3 regions of the Pseudomonas sp. BGA-UO-ETr-WB11 genome follow, and region 2 is predicted to be linked to each of the others. Evidence: predicted binding sites of a transcription regulator. Region 2 holds the regulator's gene; each other region holds the start of a gene.
What was found. The regulator sigma-54, encoded in region 2, starts transcription at its own class of promoters, with help from an activator protein. The targets are predictions, from matches to a motif close to ANTGGCATNNANNTTGCTNT.

Region 1 (9,562 bases), on a different contig from region 2:
AGCGCAAGTAATCGTCAAGCCTTGCCAAGCCCAGCCCCAGCTTTTAATGAGCTGTGAAGCACTGCATTTTGAGTATCCAGAGACTACTCAAAAGGTCATTGGCAGCCTGAATCTGCGCCTGTGCAAAGGTGACTGGGTAGGTTTAGTCGGCGAGTCAGGTGCAGGGAAATCTACTTTGGTAGATCTGCTTATCGGTGAGCTGATACCCACTGGCGGGCGGATACAGTGGTTTCATGCGTCGCGTGAGCATGGCTCCATTGGCTATATCGGTGCCTTTACAACGCTTATTCCAGGAACCTTGCGCGAGAATCTCGCTTTTCTTGGTACAGATTACAGCGATGACAGCCTGCTAAAGGCGCTGAAAATCACGGGTGTTGATGAGCTGGTGAAGCGTTTTCCGCAAGGGCTAGACACACCTGTGGAGGTTTTTGAGCAGCGAATCTCCAGTGGTGAACGGCAGCGTATCGGTCTTGCCCGTGCGCTTCTTCACTCGCGTGATTTGCTGATTCTTGACGAAGCGACTGCTTCCCTAGATCAGTTGACGGAAAATCGATTTCTACAGGCCTTGCGTTTTTCCAGGCCGGAGCTCGCGGTTTTGCTGATTACCCATCGACTGACAGCGTTACGTTATATGGATCGTGCTCTGCAATTGGCTAATGGTGTTCTGCAAGAATTTGCCCCTGAACTGCAATCAGTTCAGCCCATGGCCTTGTCAGGGCATACAGATCAATGCATATAGCGTTTGTACTCGGTACCCGTCCGGAGATCATCAAGCTTTCTTCGTTGATATCCGCCTGTATTCGCGATGGCGTTCGCTATACGTTGATTCATACCAATCAGCACTACGCTTTTGCCATGGATCGGGCGTTTTTCGAAGAGCTCGAATTACCTCTCCCTCATTTCAACCTTGGTGTTGGTTCAGATACTGCAGCTGTGCAGCTTGCTCGCATGGTCATGGGTATAGAGCCGATACTTCAGGAGTTGAAGCCAGACTATGTGCTTGTCCAAGGTGATACCAACAGTTCGCTGGCAGGAGGTCTTGCTGCCAGCAAAGCCAATATTCCTGTTGCGCATGTTGAGGCCGGGCTGCGCAGTTACGACAGGGCGATGCCGGAGGAAGTCAACCGAGTCTTGTTGGATCATCTATCTAGTTTCTGGTTTTGCCCTTCAGCACTGCAGGTAGCGCTACTGGGGAAGGAAGGTATTCAAGGGGCGAATGTTCATGTCACTGGCAATACCGGAAATGATGCGGTCTTGTTATATGCGGATCGCGCCCCAAAGCGCTCAAGTATCCTTTCGAGGCTAGGTCTACATCAGGAAAGTTATCTGTTGCTGACTTGTCATCGCCCGTCTAATACAGATAATTTCGATTCTTTTGAACAGCTTATGGACGCAGTTCAAGGGTTAGCTTACGAACAGAATAAATTGGTAGTCTTTCCTATCCATCCTAGGCTTGGCCCACGGTATCGGAAAGCCCTCTCTAGCTGGCCGCAAATAAAGGCTATTGAGCCGGTCGGTTACGTTGACATGCTTGCGTTGTTGCAAGGGGCCGATTTAGTTTTGACCGATAGTGGAGGATTGCAAGAGGAGGCGTGTGCACTTCGCCGGCACTGCTTAGTGCTTCGGCCCAACACCGAGCGTCCGGAAAGTCTAGAAAGTGGTGGGGCTCAGTTAGTTCCAGTCGTTACGGGGAATAATTTGATCGCCGCTGCGGATTTTGTGCGCCGGTCCCATCTTAGCTGGAGTAATCCATTTGGCGATGGGCAAGCCTGTCGGCGAATTCTACAAGTACTTATGGCTGATTTTACTTCGGATAAGATACGGTCTGAATAACGCCTGATTTGTGCCATTACTTAAATTATTACCCGGCTTAGTAATCTCGGCCTCTTGTGATTGTATGTCAGCTTTTTTAGTGAAATTTATTAATAAGAAGTTTAATTAGCTGCTGCACACAGTCTTCAATCGATAGGTTGTCGGTGTTCAGAATTAGGTTTGGTTGTCGCGGTGGTTCGTAGGGTGAGGATATGCCTGTGAAGTCTTCAAACTCTCCCTCCCTGGCTCGTCTGTAAAGCCCTTTTACATCCCGTGCCTCGCATACTTGCAAAGAGCACTCGAGATAAACCACGGAAAAATCTTCAGGGCTGATGATACTTCTAACCATTTCACGGTCATAACAGGTTGGAGATATGAAGGCTGCTATGCAGATCATTCCCATATCTACAAACAACTTGGCGGTTTCAGCAGCGCGCCGCAGGTTTTCATGTCGGGCCTGTGGTGTGAAACCTAGGTCAGCGCATAAGCCCCTTCGCAGGTTATCTCCATCGAGCACCACGCAGCGCCGCCCCAAATCATAAAGCTGTGCTTCGAGAGCATAAGCCAGCGTGGATTTCCCTGCGCCAGAGAGTCCTGTAAGCCAAAGTACGTGCCCGCGTTGATAGTTTAGTCGTTCTCTCTGCTCACGACTGACCAACTGTCCCTGTTGGGAGGATGACTGGTTAGAGCTCGCGTTGTTCATACAACTCACTCAGAATTTGCCTAAGGGCTTGACCAGAGAGTCCACTACAGTGCGCCCGCCGTTGTGGATATCAAACTTTGTCATCAGACAGAGGTGTCCAGCAGCTTGCCGGGATTGAGAGGGCGGTGTGCTGGTCAGGTTTAAACCAGCACTCTAATCGGTGTCGATAGGAAAACGGGTTTCTGTCTAGGCGCCCCGTTCTGACCCGGCTTTTGAGCGTTTCGTGGGTGGTGAAATAGAAAGCTTCGAATCGAACGGCCGTCTCTAGTGAGTCAGACACGCTGCGAAAAATAATTTCAGCACTCACGTTAGCTCCAATCATCCCGTGATCGCGTACCGACATGATCACTATTATTTTTTCAGCCGTTTTGAGTGCGCTCTCAATCTGAGCGACACGTATATTGTCCGACGCAGCGGCAGGTGTCAGTCGAACTGGCGCGCTTCTCGTTGCACTTGATAGACAAAACGCTCAATGCTGCGTTGGGCTAGGCCGTCTATGCGGTAAAAGCGCAGTCCGGCATAGGTCATGTCCACTTTGCTTTCGTAGCTTAAGTGGCGCAGCTCTGCTGCGGTGCTGATGGCGCCGAAGGGGAGCTTTATATTAAGGCGTTCATAGACTTGGCCCGCTTGCAGGCGGCTGCCGAGATCGCCTTGAAAGCGCAGTCGGCATCCCGTGGCGGAGATGTCCAGTAATTGACCTTTGATGCCGTTGCTGAGCTTGTCGCCTGACAAATCAATACTCAGCAGTTGTCCTTGCTTGAGTGGGGCGCGAAAGGCGTTGCGGCGCTGATGGTAGGTGACTTCGCTGGGCAGTCCGCTCCAATAGCAGCGGGCGCCATCCAGCTCGCCAATCTGGACGTTTTGCTGGCATTCCCAGGCTATACGGACGCCTTCATGGAAGCCTTCGACTTTGAACGTTTCGCCATTTTTGAGGAAGCGCTCGCCGTCGTTAGGTATTAGCTCGTCTAGCGCCAGCAGGCTGCGCTCACGATTGATCGCAACCAAGTAGCTTTGAAAGCGTTGGCTGCGCTCTGGGAAGCTGATGATCAGCGGGTCATGATTGTCTTGGAGGTGACGCAGATTGGCGAAGATTTCTGCAGCAGTTTTCAGCACCTTGGGTGGCTGTGGGCCGGTGTCTTCTGTGAATGGGGTGGACACGATCCGCGAATCTCCAAACGCAATTTTTGCGCATTAGCATACTGGCATTGTGCTGGTATGTCCCGGCGCTCGGTTTCAGGCCTGACTAAGTGGCCGCTGTTGCGCGATTCTAGCGGTACTGCCACGGCTGTCATAGAGATTGGGGGTTTCAGCGCCGCGCAAAATGCTGAGTACGCTGTTGGCGGCGGTTTGGCTGGTTCGAATCACTCGGCCATTGAGGAGATTGGCTGCGCGACACTGCTCGAGCAGTTCGCCCAGTTGCGCGCTGCGAGCAAGCAATTCGCTGCCTTGTTGGGAGTGTGTGGCCAGTTGCTCCAGGCCCTTTTGGTCAGCGCTCAGCTGTAGACTTTGAAGCAGTTCGCTGCGCTGCCTGCCGTGTTGCTCGAGCAGACTCAGGAGTGGCAACTTGCGGCCTAGGATTTGTTCAAGCTGTGGCAGGTCACGCTCTCCCAGCGCCTTGAACTCGTCCTGAATCAGCGCGAGCAGTTGCTGGCTTACGCTGATGTCGTCGTTAAATAACTGCAAAAGGGTTATGTCATGCATAGCGTGCTCTGGGAATTGGGCGTCCAGCTTCCCCGGCGCGGCCTTCGGCTTTAGCGGCGGGACTCGAAATCTAGCAGTTTGCTCGCGACCCGTTGGCTGTCTACGGTGTAGCTGCCGTCGCTTATGGCTTGCTTGAGGCGTGCCACCCGCTCTTTATCGACGCTTGGCAGTTCACTCAGTTTATTGGTGGCTTTTTGCAGCTGTTGGGCATCGGTGCTCAGTTGCACGGACTCGCCTGCTTTGCTTGCTGGTGCAGGCATGGCTTCCGGCGCGGTCTGGCGCAGGCTGTTCGCATCGCTGCGATTGGCTGCCTGAGTGTTGCCGGTGCGCCCGTTAGCGTTAGCTGCAGGGGGGTTGTTCGGCCTATTGATGTCGATGACCATGATGCGAAACCTCGAAGACTATTTTGGACGCTTGCCTGTTTTTCGGCAGCGCCGAGAAAAACTTTAGGGTGTTCGTTCATGTGTTACTGATCAGTGTAGGAAAACGTTACGCGTATGCGCCAGGTAAATCTGGCCTACATGGATACTTCAACTTGTCCTGGGCCGGTTACCCTGGCTTTTATCACGCGCTCAGAGCGCTGGTTGCGCACACGGATTTGCTCGCCTGTGGCGCCGTCGGACAACGCTTCGCCAGGCATGCGTACGCTAACACTCGCGCTGCGGGCGGTGATGACGACCTGGTCGCCCTTGCGAATGACTTCTGCTTGCTCTAAATGGCCGGCGGTCAATACTTGGTCAGGCAATATAGGGCGTGTCAATTTTTTGCCGGATGCTTGCTCGATAGCAGTCAAAAAACCTTGATTGAGCAGGCCAATGTCGCGCTCGACCAGAACCAGGTCTGTAGGGCTGAGCACTGACTTGCGCTTCAGGGGGCGGTTGGCGATAACCACCTGCCTATAGATGTGCACTTGCCCGGGCACGAAGACTGTCCAGGGGCTGCTGCCGGCACACCGTACCCTGACGGTGACCCTGCCGACTGGTTGTGCAGGGCTTTCTAGCTTGGCTGTCAGGCCCTGATCGCAGATAGGTAGTCGCAGCCGTGGGTCGATTTGCTGAATTTCGATCTCGTGTCGGGCTTGGATTTCGCTACGCTCTAAATGTGTGGTGACAGCCTGCTCAAGAAAATCCTGCGTTATGCCGATAAGCTGCTCAGGTAGTGTTGTAGCCGCTGCAACAGGCAGGCTATAGCCTAACCCGAGCAAAGCAGGTAAAACACGGAGCAGCTGAAGGCGCGTTGCCATCAGGTGTCGAATAAATGTCGGTTTTGCGTTCATGGCAATTGAAAAGCAAGGCTCGTGCCGCCTGCTACGCTAAGCGGTGCAGACGGTGACTTAAAATAAGGAGTCGGGGCATGGCCGGTGTAATGGATTCGGTTAACCAGCGTACGCAGCTGGTAGGGCAGAATCGTCTTGAGTTGCTGTTGTTTCGCCTCGATGGCAATCAGCTGTACGGGATCAACGTGTTTAAGGTGAAAGAGGTGCTGCAGTGCCCGAAACTCACCATCATGCCCAAGTCCAGTCCGGTTGTACGTGGAGTCGCGAATATTCGTGGCGGCACTATTCCTATTCTCGACCTGGCCATGGCCACGGGTCGTGTCGGTCTGGATGATCTGAAAAACAGTTTTGTGATCATCACCGAATACAACACCAAGGTTCAGGGTTTTCTGGTGCGTTCGGTTGAACGCATCGTCAACATGAACTGGGAAGAGATTCATCCGCCACCCAAGGGCACTGGGCGCGACCATTACCTGACGGCAGTGACGCGTCTGGATCAGCAGTTGGTGGAAATCATCGATGTTGAGAAGATTCTTGCTGAAGTTGCGCCTACCTCTGAGGTGATTTCAGCCGGTGTCATTGATGTCGAAACTCAGGCCAAGGCGGTGTCCAAGCGAGTGTTGATTTGCGATGACTCCTCGGTGGCGCGCAAGCAAGTGATTCGCTGTCTAGAGACCGTTGGGGTCGAGGTGGTGGCGCTTAACGATGGTCGTGAGGCGTACGAGTATCTGCGCAAGATGGTGGAGGAGGGTAAGCAGCCTGAGCACGAGTTTTTGATGCTGATTTCTGACATCGAAATGCCCGAAATGGACGGTTATACCTTGACCGCCGAAATACGCTCAGACCCCCGCATGCAGAAACTGCACATCATCCTGCATACTTCGCTTTCTGGCGTGTTTAACCAGGCTATGGTGAAGAAGGTCGGGGCGGATGATTTTCTCGCGAAGTTCCGGCCCGATGAGTTGGCCTCGCGGGTGGTTGAGCGCATTAATGCAGTAGACGGGAGCTGAGGGCCTGGCCTTCGGCAACGCACATGAACGGTGAGGCGGCTTTAGTGTCTTCAGGTAACTTGGATTTCGAGCAGTTCCGTGTCTTTCTAGAAAAGGCCTGTGGAATTTTGCTGGGCAGCAACAAGCAATACTTGGTGTCCAGTCGCCTTAATAAGTTGATGGAGCAGCAAGGAATCAAAACCCTGGGTGAGTTGGTGCAGCGCATGCAAGGCCAGCCGCGCAGTGGCTTGCGCGAGCAGGTAGTCGATGCAATGACGACCAATGAAACCCTCTGGTTCCGTGATACTTATCCGTTCGAGGTGCTGAAGAACCGGGTTTTCCCTGAGATGCTCAAGGCTAATGGTGGGCAGCGTTTGCGCATCTGGTCGGCGGCCTGTTCCTCCGGTCAAGAGCCCTATACCCTGTCGATGACCACTGACGAGTTCGAGCGCAGCAATCTCGGCCAGCTCAAGGCGGGCGTGCAGATTGTTGCGACCGATCTTTCCGGCTCCATGTTGGCGACCTGCAAGTCGGGTGAATACGACAGTCTGGCGATGGGGCGTGGCTTATCCCAGGAGCGGCTGCAGAAGTTTTTTGACCCTAAAGGCGCTGGGCGTTGGGCGATCAAGCCCGCGATCAAGAGCCGGGTTGAGTTTAGGGCGCTCAATTTGCTGGACAGTTACGCCAGCCTGGGCAAGTTTGACATCGTGTTCTGTCGCAATGTGTTGATTTACTTCTCGGCAGAGGTGAAGAAGGACATTTTGTTGCGCATCCATGGGACCCTCAAGCCTGGTGGATATCTGTTTCTCGGTGCCTCCGAGGCGCTTAATGGTCTGCCTGATCACTACCAGATGGTGCAGTGCAGTCCGGGGATCATTTACAAGGCTAAATAGCTGCGCCGGCCGTGGAGTCAAAAAACGGGAGACCTTAGGGTCTCCCGTTTTTTTGTGCGGCAAAAATACTGAGTGGATTGCCGCCTGCAGGGGATTAGGCGGAAAGGTATTGCCGCTTGAGTGCTTTTTCTACCTTGTTTATATAGTAAGGCATTGAAAAATAAGGATAAATTGTTTTGGCATAAGCTTTGCTTTGTCTTCGTCAAGCAAACTCTTGCGCAGGTTTACCGATCATGAGCATCAGCTTCGAAAGCGCCCTCAACGGTCATGACAAGGCACTCGGTTTTCGTGCCCAGCGCGCCGAAGTGTTGGCCAACAACATGGCCAATGCCGATACGCCTAACTTCAAAGCCCGTGACCTTGATTTTGCCTCGGTACTGGCGGAGCAAAATGCCAAGGCCAAGGGCGGCGAGTTTCAGCTCAATCGCAGCAACAGCAAACATATTGATGCTCAGGGTGTCGCCTCGGCTGATCCGGCCCTGCGTTATCGCATGCCGTCCGAGCCGTCCCTAGACCAAAACACCGTCGATTTGCAGGTCGAGCAATCTAAGTACGCCGAAAACTCGGTGCAATTTCAGGCCAGCTTTACCCTGCTTAACAGCAAGTTTAAAGGTCTGATCAGCGCCCTGCGCGGCGAATAACGGAGAAGCAGTCATGTCATTAGCCAGTGTATTCAATATCGCCGGAACCGGCATGAGTGCCCAAAGTACTCGGCTGAATACCATCTCCAGCAACATCGCCAACGCAGAGACCGTGTCATCAAGCATTGATCAGACTTACAGGGCCCGGCATCCGGTGTTCGCAACCGTATTTCAAGGCGCGCAACAGGGCGCTGGTGACTCGCTGTTTGCCGAGCAGGATCAATCCGGTGCGGGTGTGCAGGTGCTGGGTATTGTTGAGGAGCAAGGTAGCCTGACGCCGCGCTACGAGCCCAATCATCCCGCCGCAGACGCGGATGGTTATGTCTATTACCCGAACGTCAATGTGGTTGAGGAGATGGCCGACATGATATCCGCCAGTCGAGCCTTTCAGACCAACGTTGAAATGATGAATACCGCCAAGCAGATGATGCAGCGCGTACTGACCCTGGGCCAGTAAGCCGCGAGTGAGGAAAACAACATGAGCATCAGTAGCGTCAATGCGGCAAGCACGGTTCTGGATCAGTATCAGCTCAAAGATTCGGCGCCCAAGAGCAATGAGCTGGGCAAGAATGAGTTTCTCAACCTGCTGGTGGCGCAGTTGAATAACCAAGACCCGCTATCGCCCCAGGACAATGGTGAATTTATCGCTCAGCTGGCGCAGTTCAGTACGGTGGAAGGGGTCGATAAGCTTAATACCAGCATGGAATCGATGCTCTCTGGTTATCAGTCATCTCAAGCGTTGCAGGCATCGTCACTGGTTGGTCGCAAGGTCATTATTCCCACCGATAAAGCTGTGGTGGATACCAGTGAGACCTTCAAGGCCAGCTTGGTGGTGCCTGCAACCAGCAGCAATGTCTATGTGAATGTGTATGACAGTGCCGGTTCTGTGGTCAATCGCATCAACATGGGTCAGCAGGCTGCCGGTAATGTCAGTTTTATGTGGGACGGCAAAGATTCCAGCGGCAAGGTCTTGCCGCCAGGTACATACAAGTTCCAGGCCCAAGCCAGCTACGGTGCCGACACCAAAGCGTTGACCACTATGCTGCCGGCCAACGTCGATAGCGTCACTCTGGGTCAAAATGGCGGCGAGTTGATGCTCAACTTGGCCGGGCTCGGCAGTATCGGGCTCTCCAAAGTTCAGGTAATCGGTCAATAATTTAGCGGCTGTAAGCGCCGGTTCTACCGGCAAAGGAGTACTTCATGGCGTTTAATATCGGTCTCAGCGGTCTGCGGGCAGCCACCAGCGACCTTAACGTCACCGGCAACAATATTGCCAACGCTGGCACTGCCGGCTTTAAACAGTCGCGAGCTGAATTTGCTGATGTATATGCCGCTTCTGTGCTCGGTGGCGGTGCCAATCCGCAGGGGAGCGGCGTACTGCTGTCGGATGTTTCGCAGTTGTTCAATCAGGGTAATATCAACTACACGCAAAATGGCCTGGATCTGGCAGTTAACGGTAACGGGTTTTTTATCACCAGCAACAACGGTGATGTCAGCTACACCCGCGCCGGCTACTTTGGTACCGATAAAGAAGGCTTTGTGGTGAA
Region 2 (9,562 bases):
GCCCGCCTTGCAGGACACTCGCCCATCGTCGGGGCCAGCCTGCCTCCATAAACAAGCCGCGCACTATACCATCGACCCACAGACCACCCAAGGCACAAACCGCTGCCCAAGCCGGCATTTACCCCCTACGACAAACAAGGGTGAGCCCAAGCGCCTTTGCCGCTATAATCGCCGGCTTTTAATCGCCCGGTACTCCGACCCCATGAGCCAGTCCAGCGACTTGATCCAGTCCGCCCAACGCACCATTCGCCTCGAAATCGAAGCGGTGGAGGGTTTGCTTGCGCGCATTGACGCGAATTTTGTCCGCGCCTGCGAGCTGATCCTGGCGAGCAAAGGCCGGGTCGTGGTGGTCGGCATGGGCAAATCCGGGCATATCGGCAACAAGATCGCCGCCACCCTGGCCAGCACCGGCACCACTGCATTCTTTGTGCACCCGGCCGAAGCCAGCCACGGCGACATGGGCATGATCACCCGCGACGACGTGGTCCTGGCCCTGTCCAACTCAGGTTCCACGGCCGAGATCGTCACCCTGCTGCCACTGATCAAGCGCCTCGGCATTACCCTGATCAGCATGACCGGCAACCCTGAATCACCTTTGGCCAAAGCGGCCGAAGTCAACTTGGATGCACGCATCAGCCAGGAAGCCTGCCCCCTGAACCTGGCACCCACCTCCTCGACCACCGCCTCGCTGGTACTGGGCGACGCCCTGGCCATCGCCCTACTGGAAGCCCGCGGCTTTACCGCCGAAGACTTCGCGTTTTCCCATCCGGGTGGCGCCCTGGGCCGTCGCCTGCTGCTGAAAGTCGAGCACGTGATGCACAGCGGCGACAGTCTGCCACGTGTGCTTCGCGGTACCTCACTGCGCGATGCACTGCTGGAAATGACCCAGAAAGGCCTGGGCATGACCGTGGTCCTGCAGGCCGACGGCAACCTGGCCGGTGTGTTTACCGACGGCGATCTGCGGCGCACCCTGGATCGCGGCGTCGACGTGCTCAAGGCCAGCATTGATGATGTCATGACCGTCCACGGCAAAACCGCCCGACCAGACATGCTCGCCGCTGAAGCCCTGAAAATCATGGAAGATCACAAGATCAACTCGCTGGTAGTGGTCGACGACCAGGACCGCCCGGTAGGCGCCCTGAACATGCACGACCTGCTACGCGCCGGAGTGATGTAATGAACCAAGACCTGCAGCAACGTGCCAAGGCAATCAAACTAGCGATCTTTGACGTCGACGGCGTCCTCACCGACGGCCGCCTGTATTTTCTGACCGACGGCAGTGAGTTCAAAACCTTCAACACCCTCGACGGCCAAGGCATAAAGATGCTGATCAACTCCGGGGTGCGCACCGCCATCATCAGCGGCCGCAGCACACCCGTAGTGGAAAAGCGCGCCAACAACCTGGGTATCCAGCATCTGTATCAGGGCCGCGAAGATAAATTGGTGGTGCTGGACGAACTGCTCGGCGAACTCGGCCTGAACTACGCTCAAGTGGCTTATCTGGGCGACGACTTGCCTGACCTGCCCGTCATCCGCCGCGTCGGCCTGGGCATGGCCGTGGCCAATGCCGCCGGCTTTGTCCGCCAGCATGCCCATGGTGTGACCGAAGCCCGAGGTGGTGAAGGCGCCGCACGCGAATTCTGCGAACTGATCATGCGCGCCCAAGGTAGCCTCGACGCTGCCCTCGACGCCTACCTGTAGAGCTGACCATGCTGAGCAAACTGCGCCGCCCGCTGATCTTTACCCTCATTGCCGCCCTGTTGGCGGCGGTGGGCTACTGGAACATTCGCCCGGAAAGCTTCAACCGCAACCCGCCGAGCGCCAGCGACGCTAACGCGATCGACTTCTACGTCATCAACGCCAAAAGCACCCAGTTTCAGGCCGACGGCTCGCTCGACCATGTGATGACCAGCGACAAACTGGAGCACATCAAAGCCAGCGATCTCACCCTGCTGACTAATCCCGACTTATTGCTTTACCGCGGCAACGTACAACCCTGGCACGTGCAAAGCAGTCGCGGCGAAGTTGCCCCCGGCGGCAAAGAAGTTGAACTGATTGATAACGTGCGCGTGGCACGCACCGACGCCAAAGGCCGACCGACGATCCTGACCAGCAGCCGTCTGACCGTATTCCCGGACAAAGAATATGCGCAGACCCAGCAAGCCGTTAGAATCGAGGCCGCCAATGGAGTGACCACGGCACAAGGAATGAAAGCGTACTTGAATGACGGCAGGATGCTCCTGCTGTCCAACGTAAGAGGCCAACATGAGGTTCGTTAAAACCTTCTCCCTGCTGCTCAGCCTGAGCGCCGCCTTCACCAGCGCCGGCACCTGGGCCTTGCCCACTGATCGCGAGCAACCGATTCGCGTGCAGGCCGACAGTGCCGAACTCGACGATAAACAAGGCGTGGCCGTCTATCGCGGCGGCGTAGTGATTACTCAAGGCAGCCTGAAGATCACCGGCGACACCGTGACCATCACCCAAACCCCGCAAGGCGATATCGACGTGTTCACCGCCGTCGGCAAGCCCGCCTATTACGAACAAAAACCTGCCGTCGACAAGCAGTTGGTGCAAGCCTATGGCCTGACCATCCAGTACTACGCCAGCAATGAGCGTATCGTACTGATCGACCAGGCCAAGGTGATTCAGGAAGGCAACACCTTCGAAGGCGAGAAAATCGTCTATGACACCAAACGCCAGATCGTCAACGCCGGGCGCGCCAACGGCAGTGCCATCACCTCGCCGCGCCCACGCATCGACATGGTGATCCAGCCGAAGAGCAAACCCGCCGAACAGCAGGCGCAGTAATGGCCACTCTTAAAGCCCAACACCTGGCCAAAAGCTATAAAGGCCGCCAAGTCGTGCGCGACGTCAGCCTGTCCATCGAGAGCGGGCAGATCGTCGGCCTACTGGGCCCCAATGGCGCCGGCAAAACCACCTGTTTCTATATGATTGTCGGCCTCGTCGCCGCCGATCAGGGCCGCGTGCTGATCGACCAGCAAGATGTGACCTTCCTGCCCATGCATGGCCGCGCCCTAGCTGGCATCGGCTATCTGCCCCAGGAAGCCTCGATCTTTCGCAAGCTGACGGTGGCCGACAACATCATGGCCATCCTCGAAACGCGCAAAGACCTTGATCGCAGCGGCCGACGCCAGAGCCTGGAAAGCCTCCTGCAGGAATTCCACATCACCCATATCCGCGACAACCTGGGCATGAGCCTGTCCGGTGGCGAGCGACGCCGGGTTGAGATCGCGCGCGCCCTGGCCAGCGATCCCAAGTTTATTTTGCTGGATGAACCCTTTGCCGGTGTCGACCCGATTTCCGTCGGCGATATCAAGCAGATCATTCACCAGCTAAAGGCCAAAGGCATCGGTGTTTTGATCACCGATCACAACGTGCGTGAAACCCTGGACATCTGCGAAACCGCTTACATCGTTAACGACGGTCAGCTGATTGCCGAAGGCGATGCCGAAACCATCCTGGCCAACCAACTGGTGAAAGACGTCTACCTGGGCCATGAGTTCCGCCTGTAACGACCCGACCTTCAGCCATGGATCGGTTGCGCTAGACAGGGAAATCCTTCAAGGTCAGGCATATAATTTGCTTATTGCGGGCGCCTGATGCGCCCTCGTAGTCAATGCGCCTTTGCGCCGGCGAATAAGGTTCTTAGCCTGCCATGAAACCATCGCTAGTCCTCAAGATGGGCCAGCAGCTGACGATGACACCGCAGCTGCAACAGGCCATCCGCTTGCTCCAACTGTCTACCCTGGATCTGCAGCAAGAGATCCAGGAGGCCCTGGAGTCCAATCCGATGCTCGAACGCCAGGAAGAAGGTGAAGATTTCGACAACGCCGACCCCATGGCCGATAACGTCGAGCATGTACAAGCCGCCAGCGCACCCGAGCAGCCCGACCACCAGGAAACCGCACCGACAGTCGACAGCCTCGATGAAGGCGACTGGGGCGAGCGCATTCCCAACGAACTGCCCGTCGACACATCCTGGGAAGACATCTACCAAACCAGCGCCAGCAGCTTGCCAAGCAACAGCGACGATGATGAGTGGGACTTCACCACCCGCACCTCCGCCGGTGAGAGCCTGCAGGCACACCTGCTCTGGCAGCTGAATCTGGCGCCGATGTCCGATACCGATCGCCTGATTGCGGTCACCCTGATCGACTGCATCAACAACCAGGGCTACCTCGAAGAAAGCCTCGAAGAAGTGCTCGAAGCCTTCGACCCCGAACTGGATATCGAACTGGACGAAGTCGAGGCGGTGCTGCATCGCATCCAGCAATTCGAACCCGCCGGCGTCGGTGCCCGCGACCTGCGCGAATGCCTGCTCCTGCAACTGCGCCAACTGGATGCCGATACGCCCTGGCTTACCGAAGCCAAGCGCCTCACCGGCGACTACCTCGACCTGCTCGGCAGTCGCGACTACAGCCAGTTGATGCGCCGTTTGAAGCTCAAGGAAGACGACCTGCGCCAGGTCATCGAACTGATCCAGAGCCTCAACCCGCGTCCATGCTCGCAGATCTCGGCGAACGAACCGGAATATGTGGTCCCCGACGTGCTCGTGCGCAAGCACAACGAGCGCTGGCTGGTAGAACTCAACCAGGAGGCCGTGCCGCGCCTGCGGGTCAACCCGCAATACGCAGGCTTCGTCCGTCGCGCGGACTCCAGTACCGACAACACCTTTATGCGCAACCAATTGCAGGAAGCGCGCTGGTTCATCAAGAGCCTGCAAAGCCGCAACGAAACCCTGATGAAGGTTGCGACCCAGATCGTCGAGCACCAGCGCGGCTTTCTCGAGTATGGCGACGAGGCCATGAAACCTCTGGTTCTGCACGACATTGCTGAAGCCGTGGGTATGCACGAGTCGACTATTTCGCGGGTGACCACGCAGAAATTCATGCACACCCCACGCGGTATTTACGAGCTGAAATACTTCTTTTCCAGCCACGTCAGCACCTCGGAAGGCGGCGAATGCTCGTCCACCGCGATCCGCGCCATCATCAAAAAACTGGTGGCCGCGGAAAATCAGAAAAAGCCGTTGAGTGACAGCAAGATCGCTGGTTTACTGGAAGCACAAGGCATTCAAGTCGCCCGTCGAACCGTAGCCAAGTACCGTGAATCCCTCGGGATAGCGCCTTCCAGCGAACGTAAACGACTTATCTGAGACGACTTGAGCAACGCCACAGTGTTTCCGGTGACAGGCCTGCTAGCCTGTTACTTACACACGGCAACAAGGAGAATGCGGTATGCAAGTCAACATCAGTGGACACCAACTGGATGTGACCGACGCCCTGCGTGACTACATCGACGAAAAGTTCGCCCGATTGTCACGTCACTTCGACCGAATCACCAATGTTCAGGTGACCATGGCGGTCGAAAAACTCAAGCAGAAAATTGAAGCCACCCTGCACGTCGCTGGCGCCGAAGTCGTCGCCAACGCCGAGCACGAAGACATGTATGCAGCGATCGACCTGCTCGCTGACAAACTCGACCGTCAACTGATCAAGCACAAGGAAAAACAGCTAGAACGTCTGCAGGGCGCTACTGTCCGCTGACACTCCCCCCTTCCTATGATCCGACTTGAAAATATCCTGACCCCCGGCCGCTCCTTGGTGAGCGTGCCGGGCGGCAGCAAAAAACGCGTCCTTGAACAGATTGCCAGCCTGGTAGCCACCGAGCTGCCCGAACTGGATGAACAGGACATCTTCGAAAGCCTGATAGCCCGGGAAAAGCTCGGCTCGACCGGTTTTGGCAATGGTATTGCCATTCCGCACTGCCGCCTGCCTGGCTGTCATGCACCACTGAGTGCCGTGTTGCATCTGGACAGTGCTGTCGATTTTGACGCCATTGACGGTGCGCCGGTGGACCTGCTGTTTGTCTTGCTGGTTCCAGAGGCAGCAACTGATGAACACCTGGAGCTGCTGCGCCAGATCGCCAGCATGCTCGACCGTAGTGAGGTTCGTGAGCGCCTACGCCAGGCCCAGAGCAGTGAGGCTCTGTACCAGGTCGTAGTGGACGCGCAGAACGGTCACTGAACATGCGCCTGATCATCGTCAGCGGACGTTCCGGCTCGGGCAAGAGCACCGCCCTTGATGTTCTCGAGGACAACGGCTTTTACTGCATCGACAACCTGCCGGCTGGCCTGCTTCCCGAGCTGGCTGAGCGCGCCTTGCTGCACACCGAAGTGCTGCAACCGCAGGTGGCTGTGTCTATCGACGCGCGCAACCTGCCGACACACTTGCAGCGTTTTCCTGAACTGCTGGCCGAAGTCCGGGCCCGGCATATCCAGTGCGACGTGCTCTACCTGGATGCCGACGAAGAGACCCTGCTCAAGCGCTTCTCCGAGACGCGTCGGCGCCACCCACTGACCGACGAAAGCCGCTCGCTGGCCGAAGCCATCCGCGATGAGTCCCTGTTATTGGAGCCCATCAGCGACCTGGCCGACCTGAAGATCGACACCACCCACCTCAACCTTTATCAACTGCGCGACAGCCTCAAGCTACGCCTGTTGAACAAGCCAGAGCCGGGTACTGCCTTTCTGATCGAATCCTTCGGCTTCAAGCGCGGCATGCCTGTGGACGCCGACTTGGTGTTCGATGTGCGCTGCCTGCCCAACCCCTATTGGAAGCCCGAGCTGCGCGCCCATTCCGGGCTGGATCAGCCGGTAATCGACTACCTGGCGGCCCAGGCTGACGTGGATGAGATGTACACCGATATCCACGCATACCTGTACAAGTGGCTACCGCGCTTTGCCGCCAGCAACCGAGCCTATGTGACCATCGCCATCGGCTGTACCGGCGGCCATCACCGCTCGGTCTACCTGGCGGAGCGCCTGGGGAAGACCCTAAAGCCGCAACTGAAAAACCTTCAGGTTCGCCACCGCGACCTCAGCTAAAAGGAAGCAACGCGTCATGCCCGCCTGCGAAATCACTATCATCAACAAACTTGGCCTGCACGCCCGCGCTGCAGCAAAGTTCGTTGGCGTCGCCGGGCGCTTCCCCTGCCAGGTACGCCTGGGCCGCACGCCAGAAAGCCTGGTGGACGGTAAAAGCATCATGGCCGTGATGATGCTGGCTGCCGGTAAAGGCACGAGCATTCACCTGTCCACCAGCGGTGAACAGGAAGATGAAGCCCTCACCGCCGTGATCGAACTGATCAACAACTACTTCGACGAAGGCGAGTAAACCTTACTCGCCTTCGTCAGCCCGCCTTAACTGCCCGCCACCGTCATTTTCTCGATCAGCACCGAACCCGTACGGATGTTGCTGCGCAGTTCCAGATCACTGCCCACCGCAACTATCTGCTTGAACATATCGCGCAGGTTGCCGGCAATCGTGACCTCCTGGACCGGGAACTGGATTTCCCCGTTTTCCACCCAGTAGCCACCCGCACCGCGCGAATAGTCGCCAGTAACCATGTTCAAGCCCTGCCCCATCAACTCGGTCACCAGCAGGCCGCGGCCCATGCGTTTAAGCAGCGCTGCCTGGTCGTCCGTACCATGGCTGACAAACAGGTTGTGCACGCCGCCGGAGTTGGCCGTGCTCGGCAAGCCCAGCTTACGCCCGGCATAAGTGCCAAGGATGTAAGACTGCAGGATGCCGCCGTCGACAAACGCCTTGGCGTACGTAGCCAGGCCATCACCATCGAAAGTGGCGCTGCCCAGAGCCCTCGGGATATGCGGACGCTCATCCAGGCGCAACCAGTCGGGAAACAATTGCTGACCCAACGTGCCCTCCAGAAAGGAGGATTTGCGATACAGATTGCCGCCAGAAATCGCCGCGAGAAAGTGACTGAACAAGCCCGTGGCCACTTCTGCAGCAAACAGCACCGGCACCTCGCAGGTCGGCACAGGTCGCGCGCCAAGACGGCTGACCGCACGCAACGCCGCGCGCTGGCCAATACCCGCGGCGTCCGCCAGCAACTCGCCCTGGCGATTGACGTCGTACCAGTAGTCGCGCTGCATCAGGCCGTCAGCTTCGGCAATCATCACGCAGCTCAAACTATGCCGGGTGCTGGCGTAACCGCCGATAAAGCCATGACTATTGCCATACACCCGGCAGCCCTGATGGGTGTTGAGCGTGGTGCCATCGGCATTCTTGATCCGCTGATCGGCGGCAAACGCCGCCGCCTCGCAGCGCAGCGCCTGCTCAATCGCCTGTTCCGGCGTAATCGACCAGGGGTGATAAAGGTCCAACTCCGGCAACTCACGGGCCATCAGCGCCGCGTCAGCCAGGCCGGCACAGTCATCAGCGGAGGCATGCTGGGCAATCGCCAGGGCCGCGGCCACGGTTTCGCGAATAGCCGCCTCACCACTGGCCGAGGTGCTGGCCGAGCCTTTGCGCTGCCCCAGGTAGAGGGTAATGCCAAAGCCCTGATCGCGATTGAACTCCACCGTTTCCACTTCGCCCTGGCGCACCGTGGTCGACAGCCCCTGCTCCAGGGACACCGCCACCTCGCAGGCGCTAGCACCTTGGCGGGCGGCCTCGGCGATAATCTGCTCAACCTGCTGCTGCAGCTCCGGCAGGGCCTGCGGGCCAACGGTTGCCGATGCGTTCATATTTCTCTCCAGTTCATTCTTCACTACATTCAGCCAAGACCGCCGGCCTTTGTCTGGTTATCATGGCAGCGTTTCCCATTGGATCAGCCCCATGTCTGACTATCTCGACGACTTCTCCGAAGAGAAGAGTAAAACCCAGGTCAAGCGCGAACTGCATGCGCTGGTGGATCTAGGCGAACGCCTGACCACCCTCAAACCCGACCTGCTTAACCGCCTGCCCCTCACCGACGGCCTGCGCCGAGCACTGGCCGATGCACCCAAGCACACGGCCAATATCGCCCGTAAGCGGCACATCCTGTTCATCGGCAAGCTGATGCGTGATCAGGACATCGACGCCATCCTGACCCTGATCGACCAGTTGGACGCCTCCACGCGCCAGTACAACGAACGCTTTCACGGCCTGGAACGCTGGCGCGACCGCCTCCTGGGTGGCGATGACGCCGTACTGGACAGCTTCGTTGGCGATTACCCCGATGCGGACCGCCAGCACCTGCGCCAGTTGATTCGCCAGGCGCAGCATGAAGCCGCACAAAGCAAACCACCTGCCGCCAGCCGCAAAATCTTCAAGTACATCCGCGAACTGGATGAAGCCAAACGCGGCTTGCGTTAAGCCTCACAGCCATCGCGTTCTGGCCGGGTAGCGCTGTGCGTCACCTGGCCTACGAATTCACGCCCCTGTGCCGCCGACGGTGATCACATCGATCTTCAGGGTCGGCTGGCCGACGCCGACTGGAACCGACTGACCATCCTTACCGCACGTACCCACGCCGCTGTCCAAGGCCAGGTCGTTGCCGACCATCGACACCCGGCCCATGGCCTCAGGCCCGTTACCAATCAGAGTGGCGCCTTTCACCGGTGCGGTGATCTTGCCGTTCTCGATCAGGTAAGCCTCGCTGGTCGAGAACACAAACTTGCCGCTGGTGATATCCACCTGACCACCGCCCAGATTGGCGCAATAGATGCCTTTCTTCACGGAAGCGATGATTTCTTCGG
Region 3 (9,562 bases), on a different contig from region 2:
GACCCGGCAGGAAATCGTTGCGACAGACACGCTGACCCGTTCAGCAGCCCGCCGCCGCCCTCATCAGGCCTCCTGCCGGCGTAAAACTTTGAAAACAGCTTCTGTTCGAAGACACTGAAACCCTGGTCCAACGGCTCAAAAAGCCGCGCGACGCTTGTGTTCAGTGATTTATGGATGCGCGTTCCGGACCCACCGGGACCACTGATGAGGGTAAAAACTGTGCTTGTAGCCTATCGCAAACATGTTGAAGAGCGTGCCGCTCAGGGCATCGTGCCCCAGCCGCTGAACGCCGAACAAACCGCAGGCCTGATCGAGCTGCTGAAAAACCCACCTGCTGGCGAAGAAGCCTTCCTGGTTGACCTGATCACCAACCGCGTTCCTGCGGGCGTGGATGAGGCTGCTTACGTCAAGGCCGGTTTCCTCTCTGCCATCGCCAAGGGCGAAGCCACCTCCCCGCTGATCAGCAAGACGCGCGCCGTCGAACTGCTGGGCACCATGCAGGGCGGCTACAACATCACCACCATGGTTGAACTGCTGGACAACGCCGAACTGTCGGCCGTTGCCGCTGAGCAGCTGAAGCACACCCTGCTGATGTTTGACGCCTTCCACGACGTTGCCGAAAAAGCCAAAGCTGGCAATGCCAACGCCAAAGCTGTGCTGGCTTCCTGGGCCGAAGGCGAGTGGTTCAAGAACCGCGCTGCCGTTCCAGAAAAAGTCACCCTGACCGTGTTCAAGGTCACTGGCGAAACCAACACCGACGACCTGTCGCCAGCACCTGATGCCTGGTCCCGCCCAGACATCCCGCTGCACGCCCTGGCCATGCTGAAAATGGCCCGCGACGGCATCAACCCAGACGCGCCTGGCAGCGTTGGCCCGATCAAGCAGATGGAAGCCCTGAAAGCCAAAGGCTTCCCGGTTGCCTACGTCGGCGACGTAGTGGGTACTGGTTCTTCGCGTAAATCCGCCACCAACTCGGTGCTGTGGTTCTTCGGCGACGACATCCCGAACGTGCCTAACAAGCGCGCTGGTGGTTTCTGCTTCGGCAGCAAAATCGCCCCGATCTTCTACAACACCATGGAAGACGCCGGCGCCCTGCCGATCGAATTCGATTGCAGCAACCTGGCCATGGGCGACGTCATTGACGTGTACCCGATCAAAGGCGAAGTGCGCCGTCATGGCAGCGACGAACTGGTTACCAGCTTCCAGCTGAAAACCGACGTACTGCTCGACGAAGTTCGCGCTGGCGGCCGTATTCCGCTGATCGTCGGCCGTGGCCTGACCGAAAAAGCCCGTGCTGAACTGGGTCTGGCACCGTCCGACCTGTTCAAGAAGCCGGAAGCGCCGGTCGACAGCGGCAAGGGCTTCACCCTGGCCCAGAAAATGGTTGGCCGCGCTTGCGGTCTGGCAGAAGGCCAAGGCGTACGTCCAGGCACCTACTGCGAACCGAAGATGACCACCGTGGGTTCGCAAGACACCACCGGCCCCATGACCCGTGACGAGCTGAAAGACCTGGCTTGCCTGGGCTTCTCTGCTGACCTGGTGATGCAGTCCTTCTGTCACACCGCGGCCTATCCAAAGCCGATCGACGTCACCACTCACCACACCCTGCCAGACTTCATCATGACCCGTGGCGGCGTGTCCCTGCGTCCGGGCGACGGCATCATCCACAGCTGGCTGAACCGTATGCTGCTGCCGGATACCGTCGGCACCGGTGGTGACTCGCACACCCGCTTCCCGATGGGCATCTCCTTCCCGGCCGGTTCCGGCCTGGTCGCCTTCGCCGCAGCCACCGGCGTTATGCCGCTGGACATGCCGGAGTCGGTACTGGTGCGCTTCAAAGGCAAGCTGCAGCCAGGCATCACCCTGCGCGACCTGGTCCACGCGATCCCTTACTACGCCATCAAGGCTGGCCTGCTGACCGTTGAGAAGAAGGGCAAGATCAACGCCTTCTCCGGCCGCATCCTCGAGATCGAAGGTCTGGACGAGCTGACCGTTGAACAGGCTTTCGAGCTGTCCGACGCCTCCGCAGAGCGCTCCGCTGCCGGTTGCACCATCAAGCTGCCGGAAAAAGCCATTGGCGAATACCTGCAGTCCAACATCACCCTGCTGCGCTGGATGATCGGCGAAGGCTACGGCGATGCTCGCACCCTGGAGCGTCGTGCTCAGGCCATGGAAGCTTGGCTGGCCAACCCGCAACTGCTGTCGGCTGACAGCGATGCGGAATACGCCGAAGTCATCGAAATCGACCTGGCTGACATCAAAGAGCCAGTCCTCTGCGCCCCGAACGACCCGGACGATGCCCGTCTGCTGTCGAGCGTACAAGGCCAGAAGATCGACGAAGTGTTCATCGGTTCGTGCATGACCAACATTGGTCACTTCCGTGCCGCCGGCAAACTCCTGGAGAAAAATCCAGGCAACCTGCCGACTCGTCTGTGGCTGGCTCCGCCAACCAAGATGGACGCACACCAGCTGACCGAAGAAGGCTACTACGGCATCTACGGCAAAGCTGGCGCGCGCATGGAAATGCCAGGCTGCTCGCTGTGCATGGGTAACCAGGCACGGGTAGAAACCGGTTCGACCGTGGTTTCCACGTCGACCCGTAACTTCCCGAACCGCCTGGGCGACGCGACCAACGTGTACCTGGCGTCTGCCGAACTGGCAGCCGTTGCGGCAATCACCGGCAAACTGCCGACCGTTGAAGAGTACATGGTCTACGCGGCCGACATCGACAGCATGGCTGCCGACGTTTACCGCTACCTGAGCTTCGACCAGATTGCCGAGTTCCGTGAAGTTGCTGCGAACGCCAAGATCCCGGTCGTTCAAGCCTAACGAGCACAGCGTCAATAAAAACCCCGCCTAGTGCGGGGTTTTTATTGCCTGAGCACTAGGCAAATCGCAGCCAAATGGTTAGCGTAACTTCAGCTATTGAAGAAACATCGTGATCATTAGGGGGAACACCATGAAGCAACTGATTCTTGCCGCCTGCTGCGTACTGAGCCTGGCCGGCTGCTCCAGCGAATACATTATCGCCACCACCGACGGCCAGCTGATCAGCACCGACGGCAAGCCAAAACTCGACACCGACACCGACATGTACCGCTTCGAAGACAGCGAAGGCCGCGATCAACAGATCCAGAAATCGTCGGTCAAGCAAATCCTCGAGCGCTAACAGTCGCTTGATAGTGAACAGACCCCGCCGTGTGCGGGGTTTTGTTTATCCGCCGCACAACGCCACTCTGGCATATCGCTTGCTAAGGGTTATGTACAGCTAACGACCTGCCAACGGCGGCAGGCATAAATCAGACAACGGCGTCGCTCTCTGGCAGTGCACAAGCACGGCTGGACAGTGATTTTTTGTGCTTGGACGGAAAAAATAATGACCGACTCTCACCCGCAAAATCACCTTGACCCGCTCGCCTGGGTGGCGGGTTCCGACGCCCCGGAAAAAAGCGCCATCAACCTTGGCTTTATGGCCCTGACCGACTCAGCCTCACTGATCGTGGCGGCCACCCAGGGCTTTGCCCAGCCTTACGGACTGACGCTGAACCTGCAGCGCCAGGCGTCCTGGGCCACCCTGCGGGACAAACTGCTGAGCGGCGAACTGGATGCGGCCCAAGGCCTGTATGGTCTGCTGTATGCCGTACACCTGGGCATCGGCGGCACCCCGCCGGTGGACATGGCCGTGCTCATGGGCCTGTCCCAGAATGGCCAAAGCATCAACCTCTCACGTCCGCTGCAGACCGCCGGCGTGACCAGCGCTGAAGCACTGCGCGAACATGTGCGCCAAAGCAGTGCAAAACTGACCTTCGCCCAGACCTTCCCCACCGGCACTCATGCCATGTGGCTCAATTACTGGCTGGCCAGCCAAGGCATCCACCCACTGGAAGACGTCAACAGCGTGGTCGTGCCGCCATCGCAGATGGTCGCTCACCTCAAGGCCGGGCGTATCGACGGCTTCTGCGCCGGCGAGCCCTGGGGCGCCCACGCCATTGATGAACAGATGGGCTTTACCCTGACCACCAGCCAGGCGATCTGGCCCGATCATCCGGAGAAAGTTCTGGGCTGCACCCGCGCCTTTGTCGAGGAATACCCCAACACCGCGCGTGCCCTGGTCATGGCGGTACTGGAAGCCAGCCGTTTTATCGATGCCAGCGAAGAGAACAAACGCAGCACCGCCCAACTGCTCAGCGGCAGTGAGTATCTGGATACGCCGCTGAACGCCATCCAGCCGCGCTTCCTCGGCCAGTATGAGGACGGCATGGGCTACGCCTGGCAGGATCAGCACCCGCTGCGCTTCTTTGCCAACGGCGAGGTGAACATGCCCTACCTGTCCGACGGCTTGTGGTTTATGAGCCAGTTCCGCCGCTGGGGCCTGTTGCGCAATGATCCGGACTATCAGGCCATTGCCGGTCAGGTCCAGCAGCTCAACCTTTACCGTGAAGCCGCCAGCCAGTTGGGCATCGCCCTGCCGCCATCGGCCATGCGCAGCTCCACCTTGATAGACGGCAAAGTCTGGGACGGCAACGATCCCGCCGGCTACGCCCGCAGCTTTGCCTTGCACGCCTTGAGCGACAGCACTCAAGCCTCGGTCTCTGCCTAAGAGACGTACGTAATGGATATCACCGCCAAGATGTTACGAATCCTCCTGATCAATGACACCCCGAAGAAGGTTGGCCGGCTGCGCGCCGCACTGATTGAAGCCGGCTTCGACGTCATCGACGAGTCTGGCCTGATCATCGACCTGCCGGCCCGCGTAGAAGCCGTGCGCCCGGATGTAATCCTGATCGACAGCGACTCCCCCGGCCGCGACGTGATGGAGCAGGTCTGCCTGGTCACGCGTGACCAGCCACGGCCGATCGTCATGTTCACTGACGAGCAAAACCCCGACGTAATGCGTCAGGCCATTCAGTCGGGGGTCAGCGCCTACATCGTCGAGGGCATCCAGGCGCAGCGGCTCAAACCCATCCTCGATGTCGCCATGGTGCGCTTCGAGAGTGATCAGGCCCTGCGCGCCCAGTTGCATGCCCGTGACCAGCAGATGGCCGAGCGCAAGCGCGTGGAGCTGGCCAAGGGCATGCTGATGAAGATGAAAAACTGCAACGAAGAAGAGGCCTACACCCTTATGCGCCGCCAGGCCATGAGCCGCCAGCAGAAGCTGATCCAGGTCGCCGAACAGATTATCGCCATGAGCGATCTGCTCGGCAGCTGAGCCAACAGGCTTGCCGCCTCACGCCGAGAGGCGTATTTTCCTCGACTGGCCAGCGCACTGGCCAACGTCGCTCGGACGGTTCCGGGCGCTTACGTTATCGAGGTTTACATGGCCGAACACCGTTCGCCGCGCCGCTTTGCGCGCATTGATCGTCTCCCCCCCTACGTTTTCAACATCACCGCCGAGCTGAAAATGGCGGCACGCCGCCGTGGTGAAGACATTATCGACTTCAGCATGGGCAACCCCGACGGCGCCACGCCGCCCCATATCGTCGAGAAGTTGGTACAGGTCGCCCAGCGCGATGACACCCACGGCTACTCCACCTCGCGCGGCATCCCGCGCCTGCGCCGCGCCATCTCGCACTGGTACAAAGACCGCTACGCCGTCGATATCGACCCGGACAGCGAAGCCATTGTCACCATCGGCTCCAAAGAAGGCCTGGCGCACTTGATGTTGGCCACACTCGACCACGGCGACACCGTGCTGGTGCCCAACCCCAGCTATCCGATTCATATCTACGGCGCCGTGATTGCTGGCGCCCAGGTGCGCTCGGTACCGCTGATTCCCGGCGTGGATTTTTTCGTCGAACTGGAAAAGGCCATCCGCGAAAGCATCCCCAAGCCGAAGATGATGATTCTCGGCTTCCCGTCCAACCCCACCGCCCAGTGCGTGGAGCTGGAGTTCTTCGAGCGCGTGGTGGCCCTGGCCAAGCAGTACGACATTCTGGTGGTCCACGACCTGGCCTACGCCGACATCGTCTTCGATGGCTGGAAGGCGCCGTCGATCATGCAAGTGCCCGGCGCCAAGGATATCGCGGTGGAGTTTTTCACCCTGTCCAAGAGCTACAACATGGCCGGCTGGCGCATCGGCTTTATGGTTGGCAATAAAGAACTGGTCAACGCCCTGGCGCGGATCAAGAGCTACCACGACTACGGCACCTTCACCCCGCTGCAAGTAGCCGCCATTGCCGCACTGGAAGGCGACCAGCAATGTGTGCACGACATCGCCGAGCAGTACAAACAACGGCGCGACACCATCGTCCGCGGCCTGCATGACGCAGGCTGGATGGTCGAGAATCCCAAGGCAGCGATGTACATCTGGGCCAAAATCCCCGAGCCGTACGCCCATCTCGGCTCCCTGGAGTTCGCCAAGAAGCTGCTCAGCGACGCCAAGGTCTGCGTTTCTCCCGGCATTGGTTTTGGCGATTACGGCGACGATCACGTGCGCTTCGCCCTGATTGAAAACCAGGACCGTATCCGCCAGGCCGTACGTGGCATCAAGGCCATGTTCCGCGCCGATGGCTTGATACCAGCCACTGCCGCGCGCAAAGCCAGCCCGTCTCAGGACTGACGCCCGCCCTTCGCCCAGAGCACCCAAACAGGCGCTCTGGGCGCACCAAGGTATGGCGCTGGTACCAGGCACATGCACCAGCACATACCATCCACGCGTCCTTGCGCGCCCGCTTACGCTTGTCCAACACACCTAAAGATCTATCCTATCTACCTGTTTTAAATAGAGAAATAATTTAAAACAGAAGTTGGCAAGGTGCTTGCTAAAGCTCTGATACCACGTCTTAGGATCGCCAACGGCGGTGATCGGGACGAACAGACAAAGACGTCAAAGGCTCTCAGCCCCTCAAGGGTTTGATTGTCCGCGACGTCTTTTTTCGTTTCTGACCCCGAGGTATTAGTCATGCTCAACAACCGCCGTAACCTGCTGAAGAAAGCCCTGGCCGCCAGCCTGCTGGTGCTCTCGCCCCTGAGCCTGCAGATCGCTCACGCCGCCGACCCAGAAAAAGTCGAACTCAAACTCGGCTTTATCAAGCTCACCGACATGGCCCCGCTGGCCATCGCCTACGAGAAAGGCTTCTTCGAAGACGAAGGTCTGTACGTCACCCTTGAAGCCCAAGCCAACTGGAAGGTGCTGCTCGACCGGGTGATCATGGGCGAACTGGACGGTGCACACATGCTGGCCGGTCAACCGCTCGGCGCCACCATCGGTTTTGGTACCAAGGCGGACGTGGTCACGGCCTTTTCCATGGACCTCAACGGCAACGCCATCACCATGTCCAACGCCGTTTGGGCCGAGATGAAGAAACACGTGCCGATGGAAAATGGCAAGCCGGTGCATCCAATCAAGGCCGACGCCCTCAAACCGGTCATCGAGCAGTTCAAGGCCCAAGGCAAGCCCTTCAACCTGGCCATGGTGTTCCCGGTTTCCACTCACAACTATGAGCTGCGCTACTGGCTGGCCGCCGGCGGCATCAATCCTGGCATGTACGCCCCGGAGAAAGGCGACATCAGCGGTCAGCTCAATGCTGACGCCCTGCTTTCGGTAACCCCGCCGCCACAAATGCCCGCCACCCTGGAAGCCGGCACCATCAATGGTTACAGCGTGGGCGAGCCGTGGAACCAGGCTGCCGTATTCAAGGGCATTGGTGTGCCGGTGGTTACCGATTCGCAGATCTGGAAGAACAACCCGGAAAAAGTCTTTGGCGTCTCCAAAGACTGGGCCGATGCCAACCCGGAAACCCACAAACGCCTGGTCAAGGCCCTGATCCGTGCGGCTAAGTGGCTGGATGCCGATAACAACGCCAATCGCATGGAGGCGGTCAATATCATCTCGCGGCCCGAATACGTGGGTGCCGACGCCAAGGTGATCGCCAACTCGATGACCGGCTCATTCGAGTTCGAAAAAGGCGACGTACGAGACGCCAAGGACTTCAACGTGTTCTTCCGCTACAACGCCACCTACCCCTACTACTCGGACGCCATCTGGTACCTGACGCAAATGCGTCGCTGGGGTCAGATCGGCGAGCCGAAGTCGGATGACTGGTACCTGCAAACCGCCAAGAAAGCCTACCTGCCGGCCGTGTATCAGGAAGCCGCCAGCGAACTGGTCAAGGAAGGCAAGGCCAGCGCCAGCGACTTCCCGGCCGCCAGCGAAGAGGGCTTCCGCGCACCCAGCAACGAGTTCATCGATGGCATCACCTACGACGGCCGCAAGCCTAACGCTTACCTGTCTTCGTTCAAGATCGGTCTGACCCAGTAACCCCGCCGCACCCGGCAGCCGATCCAGGCTGCCGACCACGGGGCTGCCGCGCAGCCCCCTCATGACTTACTGAGGAACGGACGATGAGTAATCCAAGCGTCGCCACCCCGATCACCGACACTGTGAAAGCAGCCAAAAAACAGGCACTACTGAAAAAGTGGGCGCCTGCGATGATTCTGCCCATGGCCGGCATCTTCATCTTCCTGGTGCTCTGGCAGATGCTGGCGAGCAACATCAACACCAGCCTCGGCCAGTTCCCAGGGCCGATCCAGGTGTACAGCCAGGCCAGCGGTCTGCTCGACAATCACTTTCAGGAGCAGGAAAAAGCCGCGCAATTCTATGCCCGCCAGGAGAAACGCAACGCTGAGACCCTGGCCCGTGACCCACAGGCCAAGGTGCAGACCCGCGTCTACACCGGCAAGCCAAGCTTCTTTGCGCAGATTTTCACCAGCCTCTACACGGTGCTCACCGGTTTTGCGATTGCCGCATTGATCGCCGTACCGCTAGGGATCGTCTGCGGCCTGTCAAAAAGCCTGTACACCGCCGTCAATCCTCTGATTCAGCTGTTCAAGCCGGTATCACCCCTGGCCTGGTTGCCACTGGTGACCATGGTGGTCAGCGCCGTGTACACCAGCACCGACCCGCTGTTTGCCAAATCCTTCGTGACCTCGGCCGTGACCGTGGCCCTGTGCTGCCTGTGGCCAACGGTGATCAACACCACGGTCGGGGTGGCCAATATCGACAAGGACCTGCTCAACGTCAGCCGCGTGCTGAGCCTGTCGCCCATCAGCCATGTACGGCGGATCGTCTTGCCGGCGGCTATGCCGATGATCTTCACCGGCCTGCGCCTGTCCCTGGCCACCGGCTGGATGGTACTGATCGCCGCGGAAATGCTGGCGCAGAACCCAGGCCTAGGCAAATTCATCTGGGATGAGTTCCAGAACGGCAGCTCCAACTCCCTCGGCCGCATCATGGTTGCCGTACTCACCATCGGCCTGATCGGTTTTATGCTCGACCGCCTGATGCTCATGCTCCAGCGCTATGCCAGCTGGGACAAGAATGCCGATCTGCGTTAAGCCCTTATTTACCAGGAGCCTGCCATGAGCACTGCTACCCATCTTGAACTCAGCAACGTCGGCATCAGCTTCCCCACCGACCAAGGCCTGTTCTGCGCCCTGCAGAACGTCAATCTGAAAATCGCCAAAGGCGAGTTCGTCTCGCTAATCGGCCACTCCGGCTGCGGCAAATCGACTGTCCTCAACATCGTTGCCGGTCTGTATCAGGCCAGCACTGGCGGTGTGA

Region 1: the regulator sigma-54 is predicted to act here: its motif matches at 7,550-7,569, upstream of flgB (flagellar basal body rod protein FlgB).
Region 3: the regulator sigma-54 is predicted to act here: its motif matches at 6,746-6,765, upstream of AC56DI_RS03405 (CmpA/NrtA family ABC transporter substrate-binding protein).

What each region holds. Positions count from the first base shown of each region.
Region 1 covers NZ_JCAQOS010000002.1:183,648-193,209, reverse strand. Annotated here, with positions in the region: gene AC56DI_RS01350 (ATP-binding cassette domain-containing protein) at 1-739, shown strand, start outside; gene wecB (non-hydrolyzing UDP-N-acetylglucosamine 2-epimerase) at 730-1,833, shown strand; gene cysC (adenylyl-sulfate kinase) at 1,910-2,515, opposite strand; gene AC56DI_RS01335 (flagellar brake protein) at 2,939-3,673, opposite strand; gene AC56DI_RS01330 (flagella synthesis protein FlgN) at 3,749-4,216, opposite strand; gene flgM (flagellar biosynthesis anti-sigma factor FlgM) at 4,267-4,599, opposite strand; gene flgA (flagellar basal body P-ring formation chaperone FlgA) at 4,734-5,492, opposite strand; gene AC56DI_RS01315 (chemotaxis protein CheV) at 5,570-6,502, shown strand; gene cheR (protein-glutamate O-methyltransferase CheR) at 6,547-7,374, shown strand; gene flgB (flagellar basal body rod protein FlgB) at 7,608-8,015, shown strand; gene flgC (flagellar basal body rod protein FlgC) at 8,029-8,472, shown strand; gene flgD (flagellar hook assembly protein FlgD) at 8,494-9,171, shown strand; gene flgE (flagellar hook protein FlgE) at 9,216-9,562, shown strand, end outside.
Region 2 covers NZ_JCAQOS010000008.1:1,026,286-1,035,847, reverse strand. Annotated here, with positions in the region: gene AC56DI_RS18350 (KpsF/GutQ family sugar-phosphate isomerase) at 203-1,177, shown strand; gene AC56DI_RS18345 (KdsC family phosphatase) at 1,177-1,701, shown strand; gene lptC (LPS export ABC transporter periplasmic protein LptC) at 1,710-2,279, shown strand; gene lptA (lipopolysaccharide transport periplasmic protein LptA) at 2,266-2,808, shown strand; gene lptB (LPS export ABC transporter ATP-binding protein) at 2,808-3,533, shown strand; gene AC56DI_RS18325 (RNA polymerase factor sigma-54) at 3,677-5,176, shown strand; gene hpf (ribosome hibernation-promoting factor, HPF/YfiA family) at 5,259-5,567, shown strand; gene ptsN (PTS IIA-like nitrogen regulatory protein PtsN) at 5,583-6,047, shown strand; gene rapZ (RNase adapter RapZ) at 6,050-6,907, shown strand; gene AC56DI_RS18305 (HPr family phosphocarrier protein) at 6,924-7,196, shown strand; gene pmbA (metalloprotease PmbA) at 7,223-8,569, opposite strand; gene yjgA (ribosome biogenesis factor YjgA) at 8,661-9,179, shown strand; gene tldD (metalloprotease TldD) at 9,237-9,562, opposite strand, start outside.
Region 3 covers NZ_JCAQOS010000004.1:61,109-70,670, reverse strand. Annotated here, with positions in the region: gene acnB (bifunctional aconitate hydratase 2/2-methylisocitrate dehydratase) at 220-2,829, shown strand; gene AC56DI_RS03425 (YgdI/YgdR family lipoprotein) at 2,960-3,169, shown strand; gene AC56DI_RS03420 (CmpA/NrtA family ABC transporter substrate-binding protein) at 3,377-4,600, shown strand; gene AC56DI_RS03415 (ANTAR domain-containing response regulator) at 4,631-5,209, shown strand; gene alaC (alanine transaminase) at 5,318-6,559, shown strand; gene AC56DI_RS03405 (CmpA/NrtA family ABC transporter substrate-binding protein) at 6,902-8,260, shown strand; gene AC56DI_RS03400 (ABC transporter permease) at 8,344-9,336, shown strand; gene AC56DI_RS03395 (ABC transporter ATP-binding protein) at 9,361-9,562, shown strand, end outside.